4 regions of the Dickeya ananatis genome follow, and region 2 is predicted to be linked to each of the others. Evidence: predicted binding sites of a transcription regulator. Region 2 holds the regulator's gene; each other region holds the start of a gene.
The links. Region 2 encodes CRP, which controls carbon source genes, mostly activating them, when cyclic AMP is high. Its sites were predicted from a motif close to ATGTGANNNNNNTCACAT; they were not measured.
Positions count from the first base shown of each region.

Region 1: a site for CRP is predicted at 1,724-1,741, ahead of aaeR (HTH-type transcriptional activator AaeR). Genes of this name have one in related genera too.
Region 3: a site for CRP is predicted at 2,902-2,919, ahead of epd (erythrose-4-phosphate dehydrogenase). Genes of this name have one in related genera too.
Region 4: a site for CRP is predicted at 2,108-2,125, ahead of deoC (deoxyribose-phosphate aldolase). Genes of this name have one in related genera too.

Region 1 is NZ_CP040816.1:3,874,218-3,878,503, reverse strand. Features, by position in the region: gene tldD (metalloprotease TldD) at 1-678, shown strand, start outside; gene aaeR (HTH-type transcriptional activator AaeR) at 762-1,706, opposite strand; gene aaeX (p-hydroxybenzoic acid efflux pump operon protein AaeX) at 2,053-2,256, shown strand; gene aaeA (p-hydroxybenzoic acid efflux pump subunit AaeA) at 2,288-3,211, shown strand; gene aaeB (p-hydroxybenzoic acid efflux pump subunit AaeB) at 3,224-4,286, shown strand, end outside.
Region 2 is NZ_CP040816.1:4,682,005-4,686,290, forward strand. Features, by position in the region: gene FGI04_RS20870 (aminodeoxychorismate synthase component II) at 1-169, shown strand, start outside; gene argD (bifunctional acetylornithine/succinyldiaminopimelate transaminase) at 303-1,526, shown strand; gene crp (cAMP-activated global transcriptional regulator CRP) at 1,628-2,260, opposite strand; gene FGI04_RS20885 (OsmC family protein) at 2,590-2,997, shown strand; gene FGI04_RS20890 (phosphoribulokinase) at 3,097-3,966, opposite strand; gene FGI04_RS20895 (YheU family protein) at 4,115-4,286, opposite strand, start outside.
Region 3 is NZ_CP040816.1:97,591-101,876, reverse strand. Features, by position in the region: gene fbaA (class II fructose-bisphosphate aldolase) at 1-191, opposite strand, end outside; gene pgk (phosphoglycerate kinase) at 381-1,544, opposite strand; gene epd (erythrose-4-phosphate dehydrogenase) at 1,612-2,628, opposite strand; gene tkt (transketolase) at 3,028-4,286, opposite strand, start outside.
Region 4 is NZ_CP040816.1:3,509,526-3,513,811, forward strand. Features, by position in the region: gene deoA (thymidine phosphorylase) at 1-1,138, opposite strand, end outside; gene deoC (deoxyribose-phosphate aldolase) at 1,199-1,978, opposite strand; gene FGI04_RS15550 (GIY-YIG nuclease family protein) at 2,280-2,582, shown strand; gene FGI04_RS15555 (GNAT family N-acetyltransferase) at 2,569-3,072, opposite strand; gene ubiT (ubiquinone anaerobic biosynthesis accessory factor UbiT) at 3,066-3,590, opposite strand; gene ubiU (ubiquinone anaerobic biosynthesis protein UbiU) at 3,911-4,286, shown strand, end outside.

The DNA of each region.
Region 1 (4,286 bases), 810 kb from region 2:
CCGGGCGTGTTGTTGCACGAAGCTGTCGGGCACGGTCTGGAAGGCGATTTTAACCGTCGTGGTACCTCGGTGTTCAGCGGTCAGGTCGGCAAACTGGTGGCGTCTGAGCTGTGTACGGTGGTGGATGATGGCACGCTGGAAGGGCGTCGCGGTTCACTGGCGATGGATGATGAGGGCGTTCCCGGTCAATACAATGTGCTGATCGAGAATGGCATTCTCAAAGGCTACATGCAGGATAAACTGAATGCCCGTCTGATGGGCGTCGCACCGACCGGCAACGGCCGCCGCGAGTCTTATGCGCACCTGCCGATGCCAAGGATGACCAACACCTACATGCTGGCAGGTCAATCGACCCCCGAGGAGATCATCGCCAGCGTGGAATATGGTCTGTATGCGCCGAACTTTGGCGGTGGTCAGGTGGATATCACCTCCGGTAAATTTGTGTTCTCCACGTCTGAAGCGTATTTGATTGAGAAGGGACGCGTTACCACGCCGGTGAAAGGGGCGACGTTAATTGGCTCTGGCATTGAGGCCATGCAGCAGATCTCGATGGTCGGCAACGATTTGGCGCTGGATAGAGGCGTCGGGGTGTGCGGCAAAGAAGGGCAAAGCCTGCCGGTGGGCGTCGGCCAGCCAACGTTGAAGCTGGATAGCATCACGGTAGGCGGTACCGCCTGAGTGAAGCGATGCAACTAGACGTGATGCAACTAGAAGTTATGCAACTAAGAGTATGAATGCAGGCCGCCTTTGCGCGGCCTGCGTTATTTCTGCGGTAACCCGGTTTGCGGGTGCTCCTGTCGGTATCCCTGATAAATCAGCGCCACCTTGTTGAAGTACTCGGTCAGGTAGTTGATGCACACCTGTACTTTTAACGGCAGATTGTCGCGGCGGGTATAAAGCGCGTATACCGGGCGTGGATCGGAGTGGTAGCGCGAAAAGAGGATCTCTATCTCTCCACGTTTGATCTCTTCAAATACCCACATTAGCGGCACATAAGCGATGCCAGCGCCGTTTTTCACCCAGCGAATCAACGTAACCGGATCATTGGTGACGAAGCGCCCTTGCGGCGTCAGCCGGGTGGTGATGCCCTCCGGGGCGATCAGTTCGAATTCGCTGTCCGGGCGGACGCTGTATTCGAGCCAGGACGCGTTGCTCACATCACCGGGCTTTTCTGGCGCGGCATGCTGCGCCAGGTAGCTTTTGGCGGCGCAAACCACCATCGGCATCGAACCAAGGCGAGTGCTGTACAGGCTGGAATCCTGCAACGCACCAACCCGAATAACGATATCCAGCCCATCGGCAATCAGGTCCGGTGCCGGAATGCCACATACCAGATTAACCGATAATCCGGGGTACTCCTTGAGCATTTCTGTGGTCATCGTGGCCAGTACGTTTTGCGCCATGGTGGAGGAACTGCCGATGCGTAAGGTACCGATTGGCGTGTTATTGAACGCGTATAACTGCTCATGGACTTCCTGTGCTTCGTGCAGCATACGTCGGCAGCCGTGATAATAGATCCTACCCGCTTCTGTCAGCCCGATGCTACGGGTGCTGCGATTGAGCAGTTTCACCTGTAGCTCATCTTCCAGCCGGGTCACCGTCTGACTGACGGCGGAGACGCTCATCGCCAGTTGGCGTGCAGCGGCGGTGAACGAGCCGAACTCCACCACTTTGGCGAACACTGACATACTCTTTAATCGTTCCATTGTTAACCCTGGCTTAAAAGTGATTTAGATCACGCTGCGTAGATAACACAATAATAACGTTTCATAATATAGCTTGTCTGGCTACAACGCGTGGCCTCGATTACCCGTCTTCACTGCTTTGGTTGTTTCAAAGGGTTAAAAACGCTGATGTAGCATGGTAAGCGATACCCATTACATCAGAACCCACCATCGCGATTATTCAGTTAATGCTCGGTCTTTATTCGTCGGCAATCCTGTTGGCGGAAACGGACATTCATTCTGTTTTCACCGCCTCCTCGTTGTTTCGCCAGAGGGGGGAGAGCAGCAGACGCGGTAAGGGGGATATGGGGAATAGAAGGAAAAGAGGATGAATTCACTCCCGGTTATGGTGCTGTTTGGTTTGTCGTTTCCACCGGTATTTTTTGTACTGCTGGTGGCGCTGGCGTTATTTTTTGTCTGCATCCGGTTGCTGCATCCCACGGGGATTTATGACCTGGTGTGGCACCCGGCTTTGTTTAATACCGCACTGTTTATCTGCCTGTTCTATCTGCTGTTCCGTTTCGGTCTTTGAGGTTGTTGTGAAAACATCTGTTGTGAAAGTGATGATCAAAAAATTCAGTCGCATGGCAATAACACTGTTACTGGTGTTGTTGGCAGCGGTAGCACTGGTGCGCGTATGGTCGTTTTACACCGAATCCCCCTGGACGCGTGACGCCCGTTTTAGTGCCGATGTCGTCGCGATAGCCCCCGATGTCAGCGGTCTGCTGACCGAGGTAAAAGTGCAGGATAACCAGCCGGTGAAACAAGGCGATGTGTTGTTCGTTATCGATCAACCACGTTACCAGCAGGCGCTGGAAGAGGCTCAGGCTGATGTGGGCTATTATCAGGCGCTGGTCGATGAGAAAAAACGAGAGTCGGCGCGCCGTTTACACCTCGGCGTGCAGGCGATGTCGCGTGAGGAAATAGAACAATCCGGCAATGCGTTGCAGACCACGCAGCACCAACTGGCGAAGGCACAGGCTGAACTGGAACAGGCGAAACTTGATTTGGCGCGCACGGTGGTGAGAGCCCCGTCGGATGGCTGGGTCACCAATTTACATGTGCATGCCGGTGAATTCATTACCCGTGGTTCTACGGCGGTGGCGCTGGTGAAGAAAGATTCGTTCTATCTGCTGGCCTACATGGAAGAAACCAAACTGGCGGGTGTACGCCCCGGTTATCGGGTGGAAATCACGCCGCTGGGCAGCAACCAGATTTTGTTCGGCTCGGTGGACAGCATAGCGGCGGGGGTCACCAACAGCAGCAGTTCCTCTGATAGCAAAGGTCTGGCGACGGTGGACTCCAATCTGGAATGGGTACGGCTGGCGCAACGGGTACCGGTAAAAATTCGCCTCGATCAGCAATGGGGCGACCTGTATCCGGCTGGAACCACCGCCACTGTGGTGGTGACCGGTGAACATACCCGCAACACCACGCCGATGTCGCCGCTGCTGCAACTGCTACACCGCCTGCGTGAGTTTGGCTAAGCGAGTCTTCTTATGATCAACAGACCCGCGTTTTTGCGCTTGCGGTTTGCGTTCAAACTCAGCACCGCCATCGTATTGTCGCTGGTGCTGGGTTTTCACCTGCAACTGGAAACCCCGCGCTGGGCGGCATTGACCGCTGCCATTGTGGCGGCCGGTCCGGCTTTTGTGGCTGGCGGAGACCCGTTTTCTGGTGCCATTCGTCACCGTGGCATGCTCAGGGTGATCGGCACGTTTATCGGCTGTATTGGGGCATTGGTGATTATCATCGCCACTGTTCGGGCTCCCGCATTGATGCTGCTGTTGTGCTGCTTGTGGGCCGGTGTTTGTGTATGGATTTCGTCGCTGGTAAAAGTAGAGAACGCTTATGTGTTTGCGCTGGCGGGATACACGACGCTGATTATTGTCGTGACCAGCCAGAGCGAGCCGTTGCGTATTTTGCAATTTGCGGTGGAACGATGTAGCGAAATCGTGCTGGGTATCGTTTGTGCCATTCTGGCTGACCTGCTGTTTTCGCCCCGATCGATCAAACAGGAGATCGACCGTGCGGTGGAAGAGCTGTTGGTGGGACAATACCACTTGCTGCAACGTTGCGTGAATGGCATATCAAAAGAGGAACTGGACGTCGTCTGGAATGGTCTGGTGCGTAAAACGCATGCCATCAACGGGATGCGTAGTGTACTGATGATGGAGTCGTCACGCTGGCAGGGTGCCAGCCGCCGTATAACCACGCTGTTGACCCAATCCTGGGTCATGATTACCCAGGCGTGCGAAACCCGCCTGACGCAGCAAGACCGCCCAGATGCCGTCAAAGGGGCGATCGCCGTGATGCTGGAACAACCGGCAGAGACCCCCGCCGACGTACAGCGGCGTTTACGGCAGTTACGCCACCTGGCAGCGGCGCACAGCCGCAGTCTGCCGCCAACACTGGTGAGCTGGCTGGGGGCGGCGGCACGCTACCAATTATTGGCGAAAGGCGTGAAAACTAACGTACGCATCAGCCAGAGTGAAGCGGCATTACTGGAGGCTGATATCCCGGTCAAGGCCAGTTCGGCGGAAACCCACCATGCCATGATCA
Region 2 (4,286 bases):
GCTACCTGACTGTTTTGAGGTCACAGCCTGGACTGAGCTTGACGGTGATATCGACGAGATCATGGGAATACGTCATCGTTCGTTGCCGCTGGAAGGTGTGCAGTTTCATCCAGAAAGCATCCTCAGCCAGCAAGGGCATCAGCTATTGAAAAATTTCCTTGATTTATAGTCGGATAGCGCAGGGCAGGCCGGGCGTATCGGATTAGTGATTGCCTATTTTTGATTTTTTATGCATATTTATTGATTATATTTTCACTTAAGATCTTCACTCCACACTACGGGATATGACAACGGGGCAGCAAATGGCGACAGAGAAAGCAGCAGTAACACGGGATACTTACGATAAGGTAATTCTTCCGGTTTATGCACCCGCGCAGTTTGTGCCGGTAAAAGGCAAAGGGAGCCGTGTCTGGGATCAGCAGGGCAAAGAATATATCGATTTTTCTGGTGGCATCGCGGTAACCGCGCTGGGACATTGCCATCCGGCGTTGGTGGCGGCGTTGAAAGAGCAGGGTGAAACCCTGTGGCACACCAGCAACGTATTCACCAACGAACCGGCGCTGCGTCTGGCGACCAAACTGATCAACGCCACGTTTGCCGATCGTGTGTTTTTCGCCAACTCTGGTGCAGAAGCCAATGAAGCGGCGTTCAAACTGGCACGGCATTACGCCATTACCCGTCATAGCCCGTACAAAACCAAGATAATTTCGTTTTATCAGTCGTTTCATGGCCGTACCTTGTTTACCGTGTCGGTCGGTGGTCAGCCGAAATATGCCGATGGCTTCGGCCCGAAACCGGCGGATATCGTGCACGTGCCGTTCAACGATTTGGACGCGGTCAAAGCCGTGATGGATGACCACACCTGTGCCGTGGTGCTGGAGCCGATTCAGGGCGAAGGCGGCATTACGCCTGCGACACCGGCTTTCCTCAAGGGGGTGCGTGAGCTGTGCGATCAGTATCAGGCGCTGCTGGTGTTTGATGAAGTGCAGTGTGGTATGGGCCGCAGCGGTAAGCTGTTCTCTTATATGCACTACGGTATCACACCGGATATTCTGACCACCGCGAAAGCGCTGGGCGGCGGCTTCCCGATCAGCGCCATGTTGACCACGGAAGAGATTGCGTCGGTGATGGCAGTCGGGACGCACGGCACCACCTATGGCGGCAACCCGCTGGCTTGCGCGGTGGCGGAAGCGGCGCTGGATGTGATCAATACACCGGAAGTGCTGTCCGGCGTGGTCGATCGCCATGCGCGTTTTGTGTCTGCGCTGGAGCGCATCAACGCCCAGTACGGCATTTTTGATGAAATTCGTGGCATGGGCTTACTGCTAGGCGCACAACTGAAACCGGCCTGGCATGGCCGCGCCCGTGATTTTCTGGCGGCATCGGCAGATCTGGGGTTGATGATTTTGGTGGCGGGGCCGGATGTGATCCGTTTTGTGCCGTCTCTGGTGATCACCCCGGAAGAGATAGACCAGGGGATGGCGCTGTTTGAAAAAGCCGTGGCACAGGTAGTGAAGGGCGCATAAGCCGCGCTTTCCTCTCTACTAAAACGACAAGAGCGTGCCTGGGCACGCTCTTTTTGATCCGGCTGAGTTGGGCCGATGGATGTTGATCCGGTGAATGCGAATCAGCGAGTACCGTATACCACGATGGTTTTACCGTGGGCGGAGATCAGGTTCTGGTCTTCCAGCATTTTCAGAATACGGCCGACAGTTTCGCGGGAACAGCCGACGATTTGGCCGATTTCCTGACGGGTGATCTTAATCTGCATACCATCCGGGTGGGTCATGGCGTCCGGCTGTTTGGCCAGATTAAGCAGGGTTTGCGCGATGCGACCCGTCACGTCGAGGAATGCCAGGTTGCCGACTTTTTGCGAGGTAACCTGCAGACGACGTGCCATCTGTGAGGACAAGCGCATCAGAATGTCCGGGTTGACCTGGATGAGCTGGCGGAATTTTTTATAGGAGATTTCAGCAACTTCACAGGCTGTTTTCGCCCGGACCCACGCACTGCGTTCCTGCCCGTCTTCAAACAAGCCAAGTTCGCCGATAAAATCGCCCTGATTCAGATAAGACAGAATCATTTCCTTGCCTTCTTCATCCTTGATCAGCACGGCAACCGAGCCTTTCACGATGTAGTAAAGCGTCTCTGCTTTTTCACCCTGGTGGATTAGGGTGCTCTTCGATGGGTACTTGTGAATGTGGCAATGAGAAAGGAACCATTCGAGAGTCGGGTCTGTTTGCGGTTTGCCGAGAACCATTCGCTGTTATCCTCTGTTGTTAATTCACTGCGCAAATCACAGGGCTCAGAGTTCCCTGTACGGCGTGATAACATAGTTATAATTCAATTCCGTCCTGGCGGAATGACGTCAGGGAATATACTGAGGCTGTCTATCAGATGACGCCAGTAAGCCGGTGGTGGGTCAGGCATCGACGCAACAACACATGCCGGTTTACGCTTTTGTTTGTAACACAGGTTGAGTGTAGTGTCTTGTGTTGTCTCGCTTCAGCATGATTAAGCTCTGATTATCAGGCTTTTTTGTACATAAGCGATGTAAAATTTCAAAAATAATTGATTGAGGACAAAATTATGCAGGCGCGGGTGAAATGGGTTGAAGGGTTAACATTTCTTGGTGAATCCGCTTCCGGACATCAACTGCTGATGGACGGCAACGCAGGCGATAAAGCGCCCAGCCCGATGGAAATGGTACTGATGGCCGCAGGCGGATGCAGCGCCATCGATGTGGTGTCTATCCTGCAAAAAGGCCGTCATGACGTGGTGGATTGTGAAGTCCGCCTGACGTCTGAACGCCGTGAGGAAGCACCGCGTTTGTTCACCGCCATCAACCTGCATTTTATCGTCACCGGCAAGGGCTTGGGCGATAAAGCCGTGGAGCGTGCGGTGTCGCTGTCAGCCGAAAAATACTGCTCTGTGGCGTTGATGCTGGGAAAAGCCGTGAACATTACCCATAGCCATGAAGTGATCGCGCTGGATTAAGCGCCTGTTCGCGGCGGCGTGTTGTCCTGGCCGCCGCGTCGTTAAGCGCCGGTTCATCGGCGCTTATCATCGGTGCTTATCATCGGTATATTGCCGGTGTCAGTCGATTTTATTGCCTTCCATCAACCGCTGTACCAGCGGCATCATGATCAACTCCATCGCCAGCCCCATTTTGCCACCCGGCACCACCAGCGTATTGATGTGGGAAATGAACGAGCCCTGCAACATGGCCAGCAGGTAGGGGTAATCGATGCGGTCCAGCCCCTGAAAGTGGATCACCACGAAACTTTCGTCCATCGAGGGAATGGCTTTGGCGGCGAACGGGTTAGAGGTATCGACCGTCGGTACGCGCTGGAAGTTGATGTGGGTGCGGGAAAACTGCGGCGTGATATGGGTGATGTAGTCTTCCATCGAGCGCACGACGGAATCCATCACCGCCTCGCGGGAGTGTCCGCGTTCGTTGACGTCACGTACCAGCTTCTGAATCCACTCCAGGTTGACTATCGGCACCACGCCGACCAGCAGGTCGACATGCCGGGCAACATCATGCTGTGCGGTGACCACGCCGCCGTGTAATCCCTCATAGAACAGCAGGTCGGTCGGCTCAGGCATCGGCTCCCAGGGCGTGAAGGTCCCCGGCACCTGATTGTAGGGGATGGCCTCATCATAGGTGTGCAGGTATTTGCGGGTCTGCCCGGTGCCGCTACGACCGTATTCGATAAAGGTGTTTTCCAGTTGGCAGAAGTCATTGGCTTCCGGTCCGAAATAGCTGATGTGACGCCCCAGGTCCCGTGCCTTGCGGATCGCCATATCCATTTCCGGTCGGGTATAGCGGTGATAACTGTCGCCATCCACCAGCGCGGCGCGCAGATTCAGTTGCTGGAAGATCTTGCGAAACGCCAGGCTGGTGGTCGTGGTCCCCGCGCCGCTGGAGCCGGTGACCGCGATAATCGGGTGCTGGTGCGACATGGTGTGTAACCTCCGATGTGTAGGGCAATCTTCGGTGAAGTCATCATTCGATGAGTAAGGGCAATGCCGTGCAGAGCCATCAGGCCATGTTATATCTGATCATTGTTAGCATGTTTATCGCACACTGACACGGCAATTTACGATTGATTCAGGGCTGATACCGTTCATTGTTGCTGAGCTGGCGGCGGGGCATGATATTGACGGTTTCGTGTAATTCCGACCACACCAGGACGACCTCGCCGTTTGCCAGTTGCTGACGGATATCCGCCACTTTTTCTTCGAGTGTGCGCTCCTGCTCGCCGTAGTCGGTGCCTTCACGC
Region 3 (4,286 bases), 190 kb from region 2:
CCGTTGGAGAACTGAACGATTACCGGCGCGCGCACTTTGGCTGCGGCTTCAAGAACGGCGTTAATGGAGTCGGTACCGACACAGTTAACCGCCGGCAGTGCAAAGTTATTTTCTTTGGCAATGGCGAATACTTTCTGAACGTCATCACCAGTGATGACACCAGGTTTTACGAAATCAAAGATTTTAGACATGTCACGTGTCCTGTTTCGTTGGCCGTGGAGGGTTAGAGATTTGTCTGTTACTGCATTATCGTCGGCAATACCGTGACTGCCGACATGACTACCATTTATTGCTGCTGGTATTGCTACCGGTAGCCCGGCTGTCACCGGGTTACCAGGAGGCGAGATATTCTCCCACCTCAAATGACTGACGAAAAACGCTTACTGACGAGCGCGTTCTTCCAGCATCACCACTGCAGGCAGTTTTTTGCCTTCCACAAACTCCAGGAAAGCGCCGCCGCCGGTAGAAATATAGGAGATCTTGTCGGCAATGCCGAACAGATCGATTGCCGCCAGCGTATCACCGCCGCCTGCGATAGAGAAGGCATCGCTGTTGGCGATAGCATTCGCCACAATCTCCGTCCCTTTACGGAAGTTCGGGAATTCGAATACACCAACCGGGCCGTTCCACAGAATCGTCTTGGCGTTTTTCAGGATGTCAGCCAGACGTTCAGCAGAAACGTCGCCCAGGTCCAGAATCTGTTCATCATCTTTAATGGCAGTCACGGATTTCAACGTCGCGCTGGCAGTTTCGGAGAATTCTGTTGCAACACGTACATCGCTCGGTACCGGAATATCGCAGGTTTCCAGCAGTTTCTTCGCTTCTGGAATCAGTTCCGCTTCGTACAGCGATTTACCGACGTTATGGCCTTGAGCGGCAACGAAGGTATTGGCGATACCGCCACCGACGATCAGTTGGTCAGCAATTTTAGACAGTGAATCCAGCACGGTCAGCTTGGTAGACACTTTGGAACCACCGACGATAGCCACCATCGGACGAGCCGGGTTACTCAATGCTTTACCCAGTGCTTCCAGTTCATCAGACAGCAGCGGGCCGGCACAGGCGATCGGGGCGAATTTGCCGACACCGTGGGTTGAAGCCTGCGCACGGTGTGCAGTACCGAACGCATCCATCACAAACACATCGCACAGTGCGGCGTATTTTTTGGACAGCACTTCGTCGTCTTTCTTCTCGCCCTTGTTGAAGCGGACGTTTTCCAGTACAACCAGCTCACCTTCGGCCACATCAACGCCGTCCAGGTAATCTTTCGCCAGACGCACCGGCGCAGACAGATGGTCTTTCAGGTAGTTCACTACCGGCAGCAGGGAGAATTCTTCGTTGTACTCGCCTTCGGTCGGGCGGCCCAGATGGGATGTCACCATCACGCGGGCACCTTGCTTCAGGGCGATTTCAATGGTCGGCAGGGATGCGCGGATGCGGGCGTCAGACGTCACTTTGCCATCTTTAACCGGCACGTTCAGATCCGCACGGATCAGCACGCGTTTGCCAGCCAAATCCAGGTCGGTCATCTTAATTACAGCCATGGTGAATCCTCTTGTTGATTCTCTTTAAAGTTGCTTGAGTGAGGTGTCGGTTTCCCGGCACCGCCTATCAGAAACCGCAGGCCGCCATCGCCCATGTTGTATCCAACATCCGATTGGCAAAGCCCCATTCGTTATCGCACCAGACCAGCGTCTTGATCAGATGCCCTCCGCTGACCCGGGTTTGCGTCCCATCCACTATCGCGCTATGCGGGTCGTGGTTGAAGTCCACTGAGACCAACGGCAAATCGGTATAATCAACTATACCACGAAATGTATTCTGCGCTGACTGGCGAAACAGCGTATTGATTTCACTTACGTTTACCGCGTTTTTCACGCTGACGCTAAGATCAATGGCCGTGACATTAATCGTCGGCACCCGCACTGAAATCGCCTCAAAGCGATCTTCGAATTTCGGAAAGAAACGGGTAATACCCACCGCCAGTTTGGTATCCACCGGGATGATCGACTGACTGGCGGCACGGGTACGCCGCAGGTCATGGTGATACGCATCGATCACCGGCTGGTCGTTCATCGACGCATGGATCGTCGTCACGGTACCGCTCTCGATGCCATACGCATCGTCCAGCAGTTTAATAATCGGAATAATACAGTTGGTGGTGCAGGAGGCGTTGGATACCAGACGGTGAGCCGAGTGTAGATCCTGATGATTAACGCCATACACAATGGTGGCATCAAGATCTGGTGCTCCGGGATGGGAAAACAGCACTTTTTTCGCACCTGCCGCCAGATGGGCTTCACCATCGGCGCGGCTACCGTACACACCGCTGCAATCCAGCACGATATCGACACCCAGCTCGCCCCACGGCAAAGAGCGGAGATCCGACTCATGCAACAGGCGAATAGTGTCATCCCCTACCGATAAGCGAGCGCACTCCTGACGGACATCCCACGAAAAACGGCCATGACTGCTATCGTACTTGAGCAGATGGGCAATCCCTTCGGCATTGGCCAGCTCATTGATCGCTACCACCGTAATTTCGGCTCTCCGACCGGATTCATACAACGCACGCAGAACACTGCGACCTATACGACCAAAGCCATTTATCGCAATACGGATTGTCATGAAATTCCCTGTGTAGTGATAAAAGCATTGCGCCTTATAGGATAATCAGTACGTCGTCAGAAATATACCCGTCATACTTCAAGTTGCGGGTGCGTTGGCTGCGCTACTCGAATTATTGGGGTATAAACCGCTTGTTGCACAGGTCCTGTCACCACGTAAAGCCCGCTGTATAACTTTGTTGCCAAACGCTGTCACACCAACAACTGAAACGCTTCAGCTAGCATAAACGAATTGCCTGACAAAAGAAATATGGCGGCAGGGAGGATGCCAGAAGAGTGATCCGCGTCAAATAATTACCGCACAGTTTGTTCAACTCAGATGTTAACCCCAGACTAGCGGGATCAAAAAAGGCCGGGAAACCATCCCGGCCTTACAAGAATCACTAACTGCAGAACAGCGTTATTTCAGCAGCGCTTTCGCCTTCGCCACCACGTTATCGGTAGTGAAGCCAAATACGTCGAACAGTTTTTCTGCCGGTGCGGATTCGCCAAAGCTTTCCATACCAACAATTGCGCCATTGAGGCCAACATACTTGTACCAGTAGTCAGCAATACCCGCTTCGATCGCCACACGGGCGCTCACGGCAGACGGCAGCACCGCTTCACGATAGGCCGCATCCTGTTTGTCGAATGCATCGGTAGACGGCATGGACACCACGCGCGCTTTAACGCCTTCTTCGCTCAGTTTCTGCCAGGCAGCAACCGCCAGTTCGACTTCAGAACCGGTAGCGATAAGAATCAGCTGCGGCTGGCCGCCGCTGTCTTTCAGCACGTAAGCGCCTTTAGCGACATCAGCCAACTGCTGAGCGGTACGTTCCTGCTGCGCCAGATTCTGACGAGACAGAATCAACGCTGTCGGGCCGTCTTTACGCTCAATGGCGTATTTCCAGGCTACCGCAGTTTCAACCTGATCCGCCGGGCGCCAGGTACTCATGTTTGGCGTAACACGCAGGCTGGCCAGTTGTTCTACCGGCTGATGGGTCGGGCCATCTTCACCCAGACCGATGGAGTCATGGGTGTAGACATAGATGCTGCGCACTTTCATCAGTGCTGCCATACGCACCGCATTACGGGCGTATTCCACGAACATCAGGAACGTCGCGGTGTACGGTACAAAACCGCCGTGCAGCGAAATACCGTTGGCAATGGCAGTCATGCCAAATTCGCGCACCCCATAGTGGATGTAGTTACCAGCCGGGTCTTCATTCAGCGCTTTAGAACCAGACCAAATCGTCAGGTTGCTCGGCGCTAGGTCGGCAGAACCGCCCAGAAATTCCGGCAGCAGCTTGCCATAGGCTTCCAGCGCATTCTGCGAGGCTTTACGGCTGGCGATCTTGGCCGGGTTAGCCTGCAGTTGTTCGACCACTTTAGTCGACTCGGCCTGCCAGTTAGCCGGCAGTTCGCCGTTCACGCGACGAGTGAATTCAGCAGCCAGTTCCGGATAGGCGCTGGCATAGGCATTGAACGCCTGTTGCCAGGCCGCTTCTTTGCTTTCACCAGCTTTGCGAGCATCCCAGGCGGCATAGATATCAGCCGGGATTTCAAACGGACCGTATTTCCAGCCCAATTGCTCGCGGGTCGCAGCCACTTCGGCATCACCCAACGGTGCGCCGTGGGAATCATGGGTACCGGCTTTGTTCGGAGAACCGAAACCAATCA
Region 4 (4,286 bases), 1.2 Mb from region 2:
TGCTATCAATGATATCACTGGCCTGACGTCGGCCACCACCCAACGCCACCACAACCATACCCAACGCACGCGCATCCATCGCGCTGACAATCCCGTCCCGTTCAGCAAACACGGGTTTGCTTAGCGTCGCCGGTTGCAGATAACGATCGTAATGCTCGACGAAATCCGCCGGGCCATGCTGGGCTGCCACCATACGGCCAAAGACCTCCGCCGCACGGCCACTGTCCAACGCACTCTGGAGTTTAGCTCGCGCCTCGGCGGCATCACGCGCCAGGTTGCCCGACAGCAACATCGATTCGCACAGCGCCATCGTCACTTCAAACAGACGAGGATTACGCTGCTCACCGGTCAAAAAGCGCACCGCTTCGCGGACTTCCAACGCGTTACCCGCACTGGAAGCCAGCACCTGGTTCATGTCGGTCAACAACGCACTGGTACGGCAACCGGCATTATTGGCGACACCGACAATCGCCTTCGCCAGCTGTTCAGACTGCTCATAGGTCGGCATAAACGCACCGGAACCGACCTTAACATCCATCACCAGCGCATCCAGCCCTTCCGCCAGTTTTTTCGCCAGAATGGAAGCGGTAATCAGCGGGATGGAATCCACGGTAGCGGTGATGTCGCGGGTGGCGTAAAAACGCTTGTCTGCCGGGGCCAGGGAGCTGGTTTGTCCGATAATCGCCACCCCGACCTGACGGATAATCTGACGAAACACCTCGTCATCAGGGAAGATATCCAGCCCCGGAATGGACTCCAGTTTATCCAGCGTGCCACCGGTGTGGCCCAGTCCACGGCCAGAGATCATCGGCACATAGCCGCCGCAAGCCGCCACCATCGGCCCCAGCATCAGTGATGTCACATCGCCAACGCCACCGGTAGAGTGCTTGTCCACCAGCGGGCCATTCAGGTGTAAGCCGGACCAATCCAGCACCGTGCCGGAATCGCGCATCGCCAGCGTCAGCGACACCCGTTCATCCATCGTCATATCGTGAAAGAAGATGGTCATCGCCAGTGCGGCAATTTGCCCCTCTGACACGGTGTTATCGCGCACACCGTTAATAAAAAAGCGAATCTCTTCCGCACTGAGCGGATGGCCGTCCCGTTTTTTACGAATAATTTCCTGAATCAGAAACACGATAGCTTCTCCTGTCTGGTGCTGAGGTACGCCTGCGTCGCGCCGGTAGCACGAACCGCATCAGTAGCTGCTGCGCGCCTGCCCGACGGCATGGCCCAGTGTGGTCAGCAAGCTGCCGAGCAAACCGGACGCGCCGAAACGAAAATGACGGGCATCTGCCCAGCCAGCGCCCATTATGCTATCGGCCAGTTGCAGATAATCGGCAGCATCTTGTGCCGTACGCACGCCACCCGCGGGTTTAAACCCAACCTGCTCGCCAACGCCTTTATCGCGGATGATACTCAACATCACCTCAGCCGAATGCAGCGTAGCGTTTACCGCGACTTTCCCGGTCGAGGTTTTGATGAAATCCGCACCCGCATCAATCGCAATCTCACTGGCTTCACGGATCAGTGCGTCGGTTTTCAACTCACCGGTTTCAATGATCACTTTCAGCAGCACACCGGCTGCCGCACAGGCCGATTTACAGGCTTTCACCAGCTCGAAACCGATCTCACGGTTACCCGCCATCAACGCCCGATACGGGAACACCACGTCCACCTCGTCGGCACCGTAGGCGATAGCCGCATTGGTTTCCGCCAGCGCGATATCAATGTCGTCGTTACCGTGTGGGAAATTGGTCACGGTGGCGATACGAACATCCGGCGTACCCTGCTCACGCAGCACCTTACGCGCCAGCGGTATAAAACGCGGGTAGATACAGATAGCAGCGGTTTTCCCCGCCGGGCTATTGGCCTGACGACACAGGGCCGTCACCTTTTCATCGGTGTCGTCATCATTCAGGGTGGTTAAATCCATCAATCCCAGCGCACGCTGCGCTGCTGCAGTTAAATCAGTCATACAAGGCTCCCGATCATCGACCACACGGTCATATCTCCGGCGAATACGGCTATTTCACCCGGAGATGACAACCCATTTTGTGGTTTTATTCACATAAAAAAGAAATTACACACACATAATTCACGATAGATGTGAATATTATCACAATAAAGCCCAGGACATCGTGACGGATTGTGCCGCGCTATTAGGTTCACGCTTATCCCCGCTGACGCGGGGAATACTTGCCTGAATGCCGTCAAACAGGCAGCCTTTATCGGCTTGTCACCGTAAAATAAGCGCTAAACCACGAAAAGGAAATGGCGTGAACAACAGTGAGACTATCTGGTTTGTGTATCTGCTGCGTACTGGCAGCGGATGGCTTTATACCGGCATTACCACCGATGTCGACAGGCGTCTGGCAGAGCATCAGAATGGCAAAGGTGCGCGATCACTGCGCGGAAAAGGGCCGTTGACGCTGGTGTATCATTGTGTGGCGGGTGATCGCTCGACGGCGCTGAAATGGGAATACCGCATCAAGCAACTGAGCAAACTGCAAAAAGAAAGGCTGGTACAACACCAGCCTTCGACACTGACCGATTTTCTGCCGTGCTTTAAAAACGATTAAACGGTTCGGCGTACTCCACCAGACCGCTGGCACCCTGAAAGTGGTTATCTGCCAGCGGATAGACCTGAAAGTCCGACTCGTAACCCAGCCAGCGGCAATACAGTTGCTGTTCCGCTGCCGGCACAAAGCCGAAACGCGCGTAGTAGCGCGGGTTGCCCAGCACCACCACCGCGGTATAACCAAACTCGTTAAGTGCATCCAGCCCTTCGTACACCAGCTTCTCGCCAATACCCTGACAACGGTGGTTTTCGTCCACCGCCATCGGTGCCAGCGCGACCCACTGTAAATCTTCGCCGCCCAGCGTGACCGGGCTAAACGCGGCATAGCCGATGACACCGCCCTCGTCGTCAGTCGCGACGATCCCCAGCGTCAGCTGGCCGTCTTCACGCAACTGATGCACCAGCTCCGCCTCCGCACTGGTAGGGAACGAGCGCCGCAGTAAGGCATCAATCCCCGGTGCATCCACCGGAATCTCAACGCGAATCAACATGATACTGGCGCGTGCGGGCTAACCGGCTCCGCGCCCTCCTGTAAACCGGCTGCGACAAATCCCGCCAGTTGCAGCAACGCCACCCGCAACGGTGCAGGCATATTTTCCAGCTCGATGGCGTCCATCAGGTTTTTGACGTACAGCCCCAGCTCGGTATCGCCTTCAATACGCAGACGACGCTGGAAAAACAGCGTATCCGGGTCTTCCCGGCGAGCGGCTATCAAAATCAGATCGTTGGCATCGGCGCTAAAGCTGACGTCCGCCAGCTCGTTATGGCTGATTTCCAGTCGGTTATCGCGCAGCGTAACAAACCACTGCAAACCGATATCACGGACTTCAACCCGTAACCAGCGACCTTCCAGAAAATCCAGCTCACCTTCTTCCAATGCCTGACGGAACTGCCAACCCAGCAGTTGCTCCAGCACCCGGCGTTGCAGGAAGAAAGGCGTTAACGTTAACGGCTTACTCAGTAAACGTGGCCCCTGACGCACAATCTGCGCTCGTAATTTTTCCAACACTGGCGTACTCCTCATAAAGCAATGCTGCCTGACCGACATGGTCATTATTCTGCCATAGAACGGGAAACGGGCAGCAAGGGTCTACATCAATAAAAGTGCCGGAAGCGTTTTTTTAACGTCGTCTGGCGACACCCGCAGGAAAAGTCACACGATGGTGATGAAATAAATTTAGCGTGTTCTGCGCGAAATCACGACCGCAAAGCGCCAGCAATTCCCCGATATGCTGGTTTAAATCAAAGTTGCTGGCTGCCGGGTTCACTAAGATTCTGTCTCATTGCAAACCGGCCCGCTGCGTTAGGCCGTGATGAAAGGACGTAAGAATGGAACTGCTTTGCCCCGCCGGTAACCTGCCGGCATTGAAAGCCGCCATCGATCATGGCGCCGACGCGGTGTACATCGGGCTGAAAGACGATACCAATGCCCGCCACTTCGCCGGCCTCAATTTCAACGACAAAAAATTACAGGACGCCAGCGACTACGTGCATCGCCACCGTCGCAAGCTGCATATTGCTATTAATACCTTCGCTCACCCGGATGGTTACCCACGCTGGCAGCGAGCGGTGGATACTGCCGTGCAAACCGCAGGAGCCGATGCGCTGATTCTGGCGGATCTGGCGATGCTGGAATATGCCGCCGAGCGTTATCCGTCGGTAGAGCGCCACGTGTCGGTTCAGGCCTCCGCCACCAACGAGGAAG